3 regions of the Halioglobus sp. D3-4 genome follow, and region 3 is predicted to be linked to each of the others. Evidence: predicted binding sites of a transcription regulator. Region 3 holds the regulator's gene; each other region holds the start of a gene.

Region 1 (2,267 bases), 100 kb from region 3:
GCCGATAACAGCAACCGCTACAACATATTTTCCTGTACCAAGCCTGTCGTGGCCTCTGCGATATGGCGCCTGATGGGTGAGCGCCTGATCCTGATCGATAAGCCTGTCGCGGAGTATATTCCGGCCTTTGCAGAGAACGGCAAACAGCACATCACGATCGAGCACGTACTGTGCCATACGGCGGGTTTCCCGCGCGCACCGCTGTCCGCGCCAGCGTGGTGGACACGGGCATCTCGCCTTGATGCAATGCGCAACTGGCACCTTAACTGGGAACCGGGTAGCCGAATGGAGTATCACCCGCTGTCGGCACACTGGGTGCTGGCGGAATTGATTGAGACTGTCAGCGGGGTCGACTACCGGCGCTATCTGCAGGCCAATATCATTGCACCGCTTGGCCTGCAACAGTTGTGTCTGGGTGTCCCCGAGTCCGAACAGTCTGATATCACCACCGTGCAACACGTCGGTGAACCGCCGTCGTCTGAGCAGATCCGGGAACTTTTTGGGGCGGCGATCGAGTGGCCCAATACGGTGGATCACTCGCTATTGATGTTCAACGATCCCGCGGTGCGGGCGTTGGGTGTGCCGGGAGGGGGCGCTGTGTCTACTGCGGCGGACGTGGCGCTGTTTTATCAGGGTGTCATGCGCAACAGCGCAGAGCTATGGCAGCCGGAGATTCTGGCCGATGCCATCGGTACGGTGCGCGTCGATTTCCCCGATCCCATGACGGGCGCGCCGGCCAATCGCAGCCTCGGTGTGGTGATCGCCGGAACGGACCGCTACCAGCCGTATCGGGGGCTGGGAAACCGGGTCTCCGGGCGTGCTTTCGGGCATCAGGGTGTGGGTGGGCAGGTGGCTTGGGGAGACCCGGTCAGTGGTATTTCGTTCTGCCTGTTGACCAATGGGTTGGATGCAAACCCCCTGCGCAGCGCGCAACTGTGTGCGGCCGCTAGCAATCGCGCCGCAGCCTGTTGGCGGCCCTGACCGTCCGCTTTCTTTACATGCCAACAGTTGGAAGCTTGAGATTCTTTCTATTTCATTGATTTATAAGGATAAAATAATGCTGGCATAAATATCGCATCAGAATATCATGTTATTCATACAAACAGGGTATGGCGATGATGACGGCCTCGATAAAACGGTATTTCGCGGTGATTGCACTGGCAGCACTCCCGTTTGTAAACTCCGCAAATGCTGCCTTGATGTATGTAGGCTATTGGGATGTCGCCGATCCCAATGCGCCGCTCTGGTCCGATACTCCCCCCAACGGACCATTGGCATACACAGGTCAGGAGGCCGCAGCTCTGCTGTTCGGTGGCAATGCCTCTGAGTACTCGATCTCAACCGTCGACGATACTGTCGCAAATATCAACAATATGGCCTGGTACGATATCATTGGCTATGGCGGCCATATATTTGCAGAAGATTACTCCAACAAGTACCTAGGTCAGTATTACGGCCCAACAGCGGGTTTCAATGTTTCTGATTTATCCAATGCTGCCTCGGCTTACGTGCGTGATAACCTTGTACAGGGGGCCGCGCGCAACTACGTATTCAAGGACGATGGGAGTACTGTTTATGACGCAGTACCCGAGCCCACCATGCTATCGATGTTCCTGCTTGCGCTCGGTGGCGTTGTCACCATGAGGCGTCGTGCCAAACTAGCCGCGTGACGGCATCGGTTCGGGCCCGTTGGCGTTTTCAGCTTTTTAGTGGGTGCCGATCACATTTGCGTTGAGTAACGCCTGTATCTCTGCGTCGTCGTAGCCCGCCTCTTGCAGAATCGCCTCGCTGTGTTCTCCAAGTCTGGGCGGGTGGCGGTACAGCGCAGCGGGTGTCTCCGACAGATGTCCCGGATAGCGTATATACCTGAGCGTCCCCGCCTCCGGATGTTCGGCATCGAAGATGGTGCGGTTGTGTTTCGCCTGTGGGTCATCGGCAAATTCGCGCACCGTTTTTACTGGCCCGAACGGCACACCAGCGGCATCCAGCCGCGAAAGTAACTCACTGGTGGTAAAGCGTTTCATCACCTCACCTATGGCATCCAGCCAGGTGTCGAAGTCACTGATACGCTCGCCGAGATTGCGCATGCCTTCGCGCTCTAGCAACTCAGTACATTCCAACGCAGTGCACAGATTAGTGAAGTGGTTGTCCTGCAAAGCCATACCCACGACAAAACCGTCGCTTGTCTCGAAAGTGCGCAATACCGCCAGCGGTGTTGGATCCCGCAAATCGTTGGGCACAAAGCTGTCTACCGGCATCATATCTGC
Region 2 (2,267 bases), 2.1 Mb from region 3:
CTGGGCGATCGTGAAAGTAGTAGGATCCGGCGCAGGTACTGGCGAGAAAATACTGTGGACTTTGTTGATTATACTGCTGCCTGTCATCGGCCTGATCGTCTGGTATGTGGCAGGCCCGAAATAGGTATTGACAACACCTGTCAAACACTTTCCAGTGAGAAAAAAATGCGGGGCCAGTAATGGCCCCGCATTTTTATTGTCGCTTCATTACTCAAGCGATGGTTACACCGAGGGCGGGCCCCGTCCAGTTACCAGGTGGATGACCAGCAGGATGATACCGATCACAAACAGTACCCAGGATATCTGCCCTGCGATAGCGGCGATCCCTGAAGCACCCAGCAGACCGGCAACCAATCCCACTACCAGAAATACTAAAGCCCAATAAAGCATCGTCTTTCTCCTTAATTGTTGAGTGTTGGATGTCGACCAATGTCTAGCTCTCGCTGACCATCAGCTTATTGCTTACTTCCGCGACACCCTCTACCTGCCTGGCGATTTCGCCCGCCAGATCCCTCTCTGCAGAGGAGTCCACTGTGCCGCTCAACGTCACCGCATTGCGAACCGTGTCGACGTTTATATCCAGACCATCGGTCTGCTCATTGGCAAGTAACTTTGTCTTCACTTCGGCAGTGAGGGTGGCGTCTTCAACCTTCGCTGACAGTGCGCGATCATCTTCTGATTGCCCTGACCTGGCTTCTTCCGGCGCCACGACCATGAGACGATTAGTCACCTCGGTCACACCATCGACACCAAGTGCCAGCCGCTCGGCCAGTTCCTTGTCGACTTCCGACTCCACCTTGCCGGTGAGCACAACAGTTGTACCCATCACCTCGGGATCAATAGTGAAGTTGTTGAGGTGACGATTGAACAGGTAGATGGTGTCGAGTTTGCCCTCGCGCCAGGCATCACTGGCGTGTCGTTCAAGGCTGGAGGATGTTGTGGGCTCGCTGGTCGTCGCCTCCTGACCAGCATAGGCCGGCATGGATAACACCGAGCTCAATGCCAGGGTCGTACATGCCAGTTTGATAGCATTCATATTGTTCATGTATCTCTCCTGTAGTTTCATCAATGCCGGTACGCATGGAAAAAATGTGCGGACACCACGACCGGCTTCAGCAAAGTCGTTGCGAAAAGCATGCCAGCACGAGAACACTGGCTAAAAATGAATACGCTATATCGGGGAAAATAGCTGCCTGTAAGTACTCTACCGAAAAATTGAGAATTTCTGAGGCTGGCAGGACGAGTACAATGCCGTGCTCCAAAATCCCAAAGTTATCCAGTTGGTGGAAGATGTGACAAAGTTAACTGTATGATTTACAAACGCCGGAGCTGGACAAAAAAATCGACAATTACTTTATTTCCTCGGCAAGCTCTCGGCTAGTGTACTTGCCATCAATACGTTGCAAATCTGACAATGGCCAGAGAAACTATTACAAAATCCGGAGCTGTGGCTACCGGGAAGATACCAACAGGAGCGGCACACCTGCCAACACGGATGAATGGTAAACAGGTTACAGGAACGGATCATGCCCCCCGTCGCTTTATCTGTGCAGCCAATACGCGCTGGTACAAAAAATGCATGATCACAATGAGACAAATTCCACCCGTCAGGAGCAGTTTTTGTGAACGATGTAATATCGCTGAACGACCTTATCGACAAACGGGTCTACACAACATCGGGCATTCAGGAGGGCGCAATCGAAAACGTTATGGTAGACCCTTCGTCAGGCATTGTCCGCTTTGCCTGCATCAGGGTAAGCGATGACGTGTCGATAATGATGCCCTGGGCCGCGATGATTTTTTCCAAATCAAAAAGTGGCTTTGTGCTTACACACAGGGGGGAATCCATCATGCGGCGCCGAGTGCTCAACTGATAACAGCACCACTTACATTCAGCTGGGCGTGAAACGCTGCCCGAAATATTCTACGCAATCGGTATCAAGGAGCCTCGTACTCGTTAAGCCTGTTATAGAGTGTTTTAAGGGAGATACCCAGACTGTCTGCGGCTGCCTTTTTGTCCCCATCAAACGACTCCAGAGTCGCGATAATCTGCTTCTTCTCAGTCTGTTCAAGCGATGCCCCAACAGACACGCGCAGGTAGTCTCCCGCCTCCACGAGGTCGATCTGCCCATCGGGAAAGTGCTCTCTCTCCAGCTGCTGATCGGCCATGATGTACGCCCGCTCTATCGCGCTCTTAAGCTCCCTGACATTGCCCGGCCAAGGGTAGCTCTGAAGTGCACTCAGAGATTCTTCCGAGAAATACTTTG
Region 3 (2,267 bases):
ACAGATCATTCTACACTTACGCGATCGCGGTATCGGAGTGTTGATAACCGACCACAACGTGCGGGACACACTGGATATCTGTGAAAAGGCCTATATCGTGGGCGAAGGTCAAATTATCGCCTCTGGAACAACCGAAGATGTACTGGGCAACGAACATGTGCGCCAGGTATACCTTGGCGATCAGTTCCGTATGTAACCCCTTCCCGGCGCGGTCGCGCAGGCCATAGCCACGAGTTTTCGACCACCTCACAAAACCAAGCAATTTTCACGCCAAGCGGTTGCCACCCGTTGGCCACGGGGGCTACACTGGCTGTGTAAGTCCCAACGGCCGGGATGATACCCGCGTGAGATAAACAATGCTCCGAGTCTTGAAATGAAGCAGTCACTCCAGTTAAAGCTGGGTCAACAACTTACGATGACGCCGCAGCTGCAGCAGGCGATTCGATTGTTGCAGCTGTCCACACTGGACCTCCAGCAGGAGATCCAGCAGGCACTGGATAGCAACCCGCTTCTGGAGATGTCTGAGGATGACCCCTACACTTCAGGTGATGACGCACCGGACAATACCGATGACGCTTCGCGCAGCAAGAACGACAAAAACGATGACAGTACCGAGGAAGCGCCTGACTGGAGCTCGAAGGAGGTAGACGGGGAGTCCTCCCTGTCTGATGATCTGCCTGTTGATGTGCAGTGGGATGATCTGCTGCCTTCAGCATCGGCGCCAGCATCACAGGGTGATGAGAACAACGATCATGATTTCTCTGCACAGAACTCGGCCAGTGAATCACTCCGTGAGCAACTGCTGTGGCAGCTTGGGCTGACCCGACTCTCCGATACAGACCGCCTTATAGCGCTTTCGATCATTGACGCTACGGATGCCAACGGTCGCCTCCTGAGCAGCCCTGAAGAAATTTACGAGAGCCTGGCCGATGACCTCGAGATAGATTTTGACGAGCTCATCGCCGTACTGCACCGGCTCCAACAGTTTGAGCCCTCCGGGGTCTGCGCTCGCGACCTGCAGGAATGCCTGCTGATACAGCTAAACCAGTTACCACCCACCACGCCCTGGCTTGATCAGGCGAAACTGATTGTCAGCCGCTACCTGAACCAGTTGGCAAGCAGCGATTTCGGCCAGATTCTCAGGCGCGCGCGAATTAGCGAGGACGAACTCAAACAGATACTGACGCTGATTCAGTCACTGGACCCCAACCCGGGCTACACTGCGGTACCCGAGGAGGTCGAGTACGTTGTCCCCGATGTCTTTGTCACCAAGAAGAATGGTCGCTGGCTGGTAGAACTCAACCCCGATATCGCACCAAAATTACGCATCAATACCGGCTACGCCAGTTTGATCAAACGCGCCGATAACAGCGCCGACAACACCTATTTACGTGATAACCTGCAGGAGGCGCGCTGGTTTCTGAAGAGCCTGCACAGCCGCAACGAAACCCTGATGAAGGTTGCCAGTAAAATCGTCGATCACCAGCGAAATTTTCTCGAGTATGGTACCGAAGCCATGAAACCACTGGTATTGCACGAAATTGCCGAGGCCGTTGAAATGCATGAATCCACAATCTCGCGAGCCACCACAAACAAATATATGCACACACCCAGAGGTGTCTTCGAACTCAAGTATTTCTTCTCAAGTCATGTAGGGACCACCAGTGGCGGAGAGTGCTCGTCCACCGCCATCAGGGCGCTGATTAAAAAACTTGTGGCCGCCGAAAACCCGCGTAAGCCATTGAGCGACAACAAAATTGCAGCGCTTCTGAAAGAACAGGGCATTGAAATTGCCAGGCGCACCATAGCCAAATACCGTGACGCTCTTTTTATACCACCATCCAACGAACGCAAACGTCTGGTCTAGAATCAAACTATCAGCAACCGGCCTCGCCGGCATTAGGCACCAATAGTCTCAAACCTGTAACAGGAGCAACCTATGCAACTCACCATCACTGGTCACCACCTGGAAATCACCACTCCCCTGAAGGACTATGTCGAAAGCAAGCTCGAGCGATTGCAACGCCACTTCGACCATATAACCGCTACCGATGTCATTCTTACGGTGGAAAAAAAGGTGCAGCGTGCGGAGGCCACTGTCCATATCGCCGGTGGCGACTTGTTTGCACACTCTGAATCAGAGGATATGTACGCAGCGATAGATGCCCTTTCAGACAAATTGGACCGCCAGCTGATCAAACACAAACAGAAGCACCGGGGGCACTAGACACGCGACAATGAATGCTCTCAGTCAAATACTGACCCCG

What was found. The regulator sigma-54, encoded in region 3, starts transcription at its own class of promoters, with help from an activator protein. The targets are predictions, from matches to a motif close to TGGCACANNNNTTGCNNT.
Region 1: a site for sigma-54 is predicted at 1,062-1,079, ahead of AC0L6S_RS11015 (PEP-CTERM sorting domain-containing protein). Genes of this name have one in related genera too.
Region 2: a site for sigma-54 is predicted at 1,124-1,141, ahead of AC0L6S_RS02415 (BON domain-containing protein). Genes of this name have one in related genera too.

What each region holds. Positions count from the first base shown of each region.
Region 1 is NZ_CM147907.1:2,571,522-2,573,788, reverse strand. Features, by position in the region: gene AC0L6S_RS11020 (serine hydrolase domain-containing protein) at 1-981, shown strand, start outside; gene AC0L6S_RS11015 (PEP-CTERM sorting domain-containing protein) at 1,116-1,670, shown strand; gene AC0L6S_RS11010 (CaiB/BaiF CoA transferase family protein) at 1,707-2,267, opposite strand, start outside.
Region 2 is NZ_CM147907.1:581,792-584,058, reverse strand. Features, by position in the region: gene AC0L6S_RS02425 (PLDc N-terminal domain-containing protein) at 1-124, shown strand, start outside; gene AC0L6S_RS02420 (DUF1328 domain-containing protein) at 223-390, opposite strand; gene AC0L6S_RS02415 (BON domain-containing protein) at 434-1,045, opposite strand; gene AC0L6S_RS02410 (PRC-barrel domain-containing protein) at 1,623-1,874, shown strand; gene AC0L6S_RS02405 (sigma-54-dependent transcriptional regulator) at 1,939-2,267, opposite strand, start outside.
Region 3 is NZ_CM147907.1:2,674,002-2,676,268, forward strand. Features, by position in the region: gene lptB (LPS export ABC transporter ATP-binding protein) at 1-196, shown strand, start outside; gene AC0L6S_RS11510 (RNA polymerase factor sigma-54) at 374-1,867, shown strand; gene hpf (ribosome hibernation-promoting factor, HPF/YfiA family) at 1,940-2,227, shown strand; gene ptsN (PTS IIA-like nitrogen regulatory protein PtsN) at 2,238-2,267, shown strand, end outside.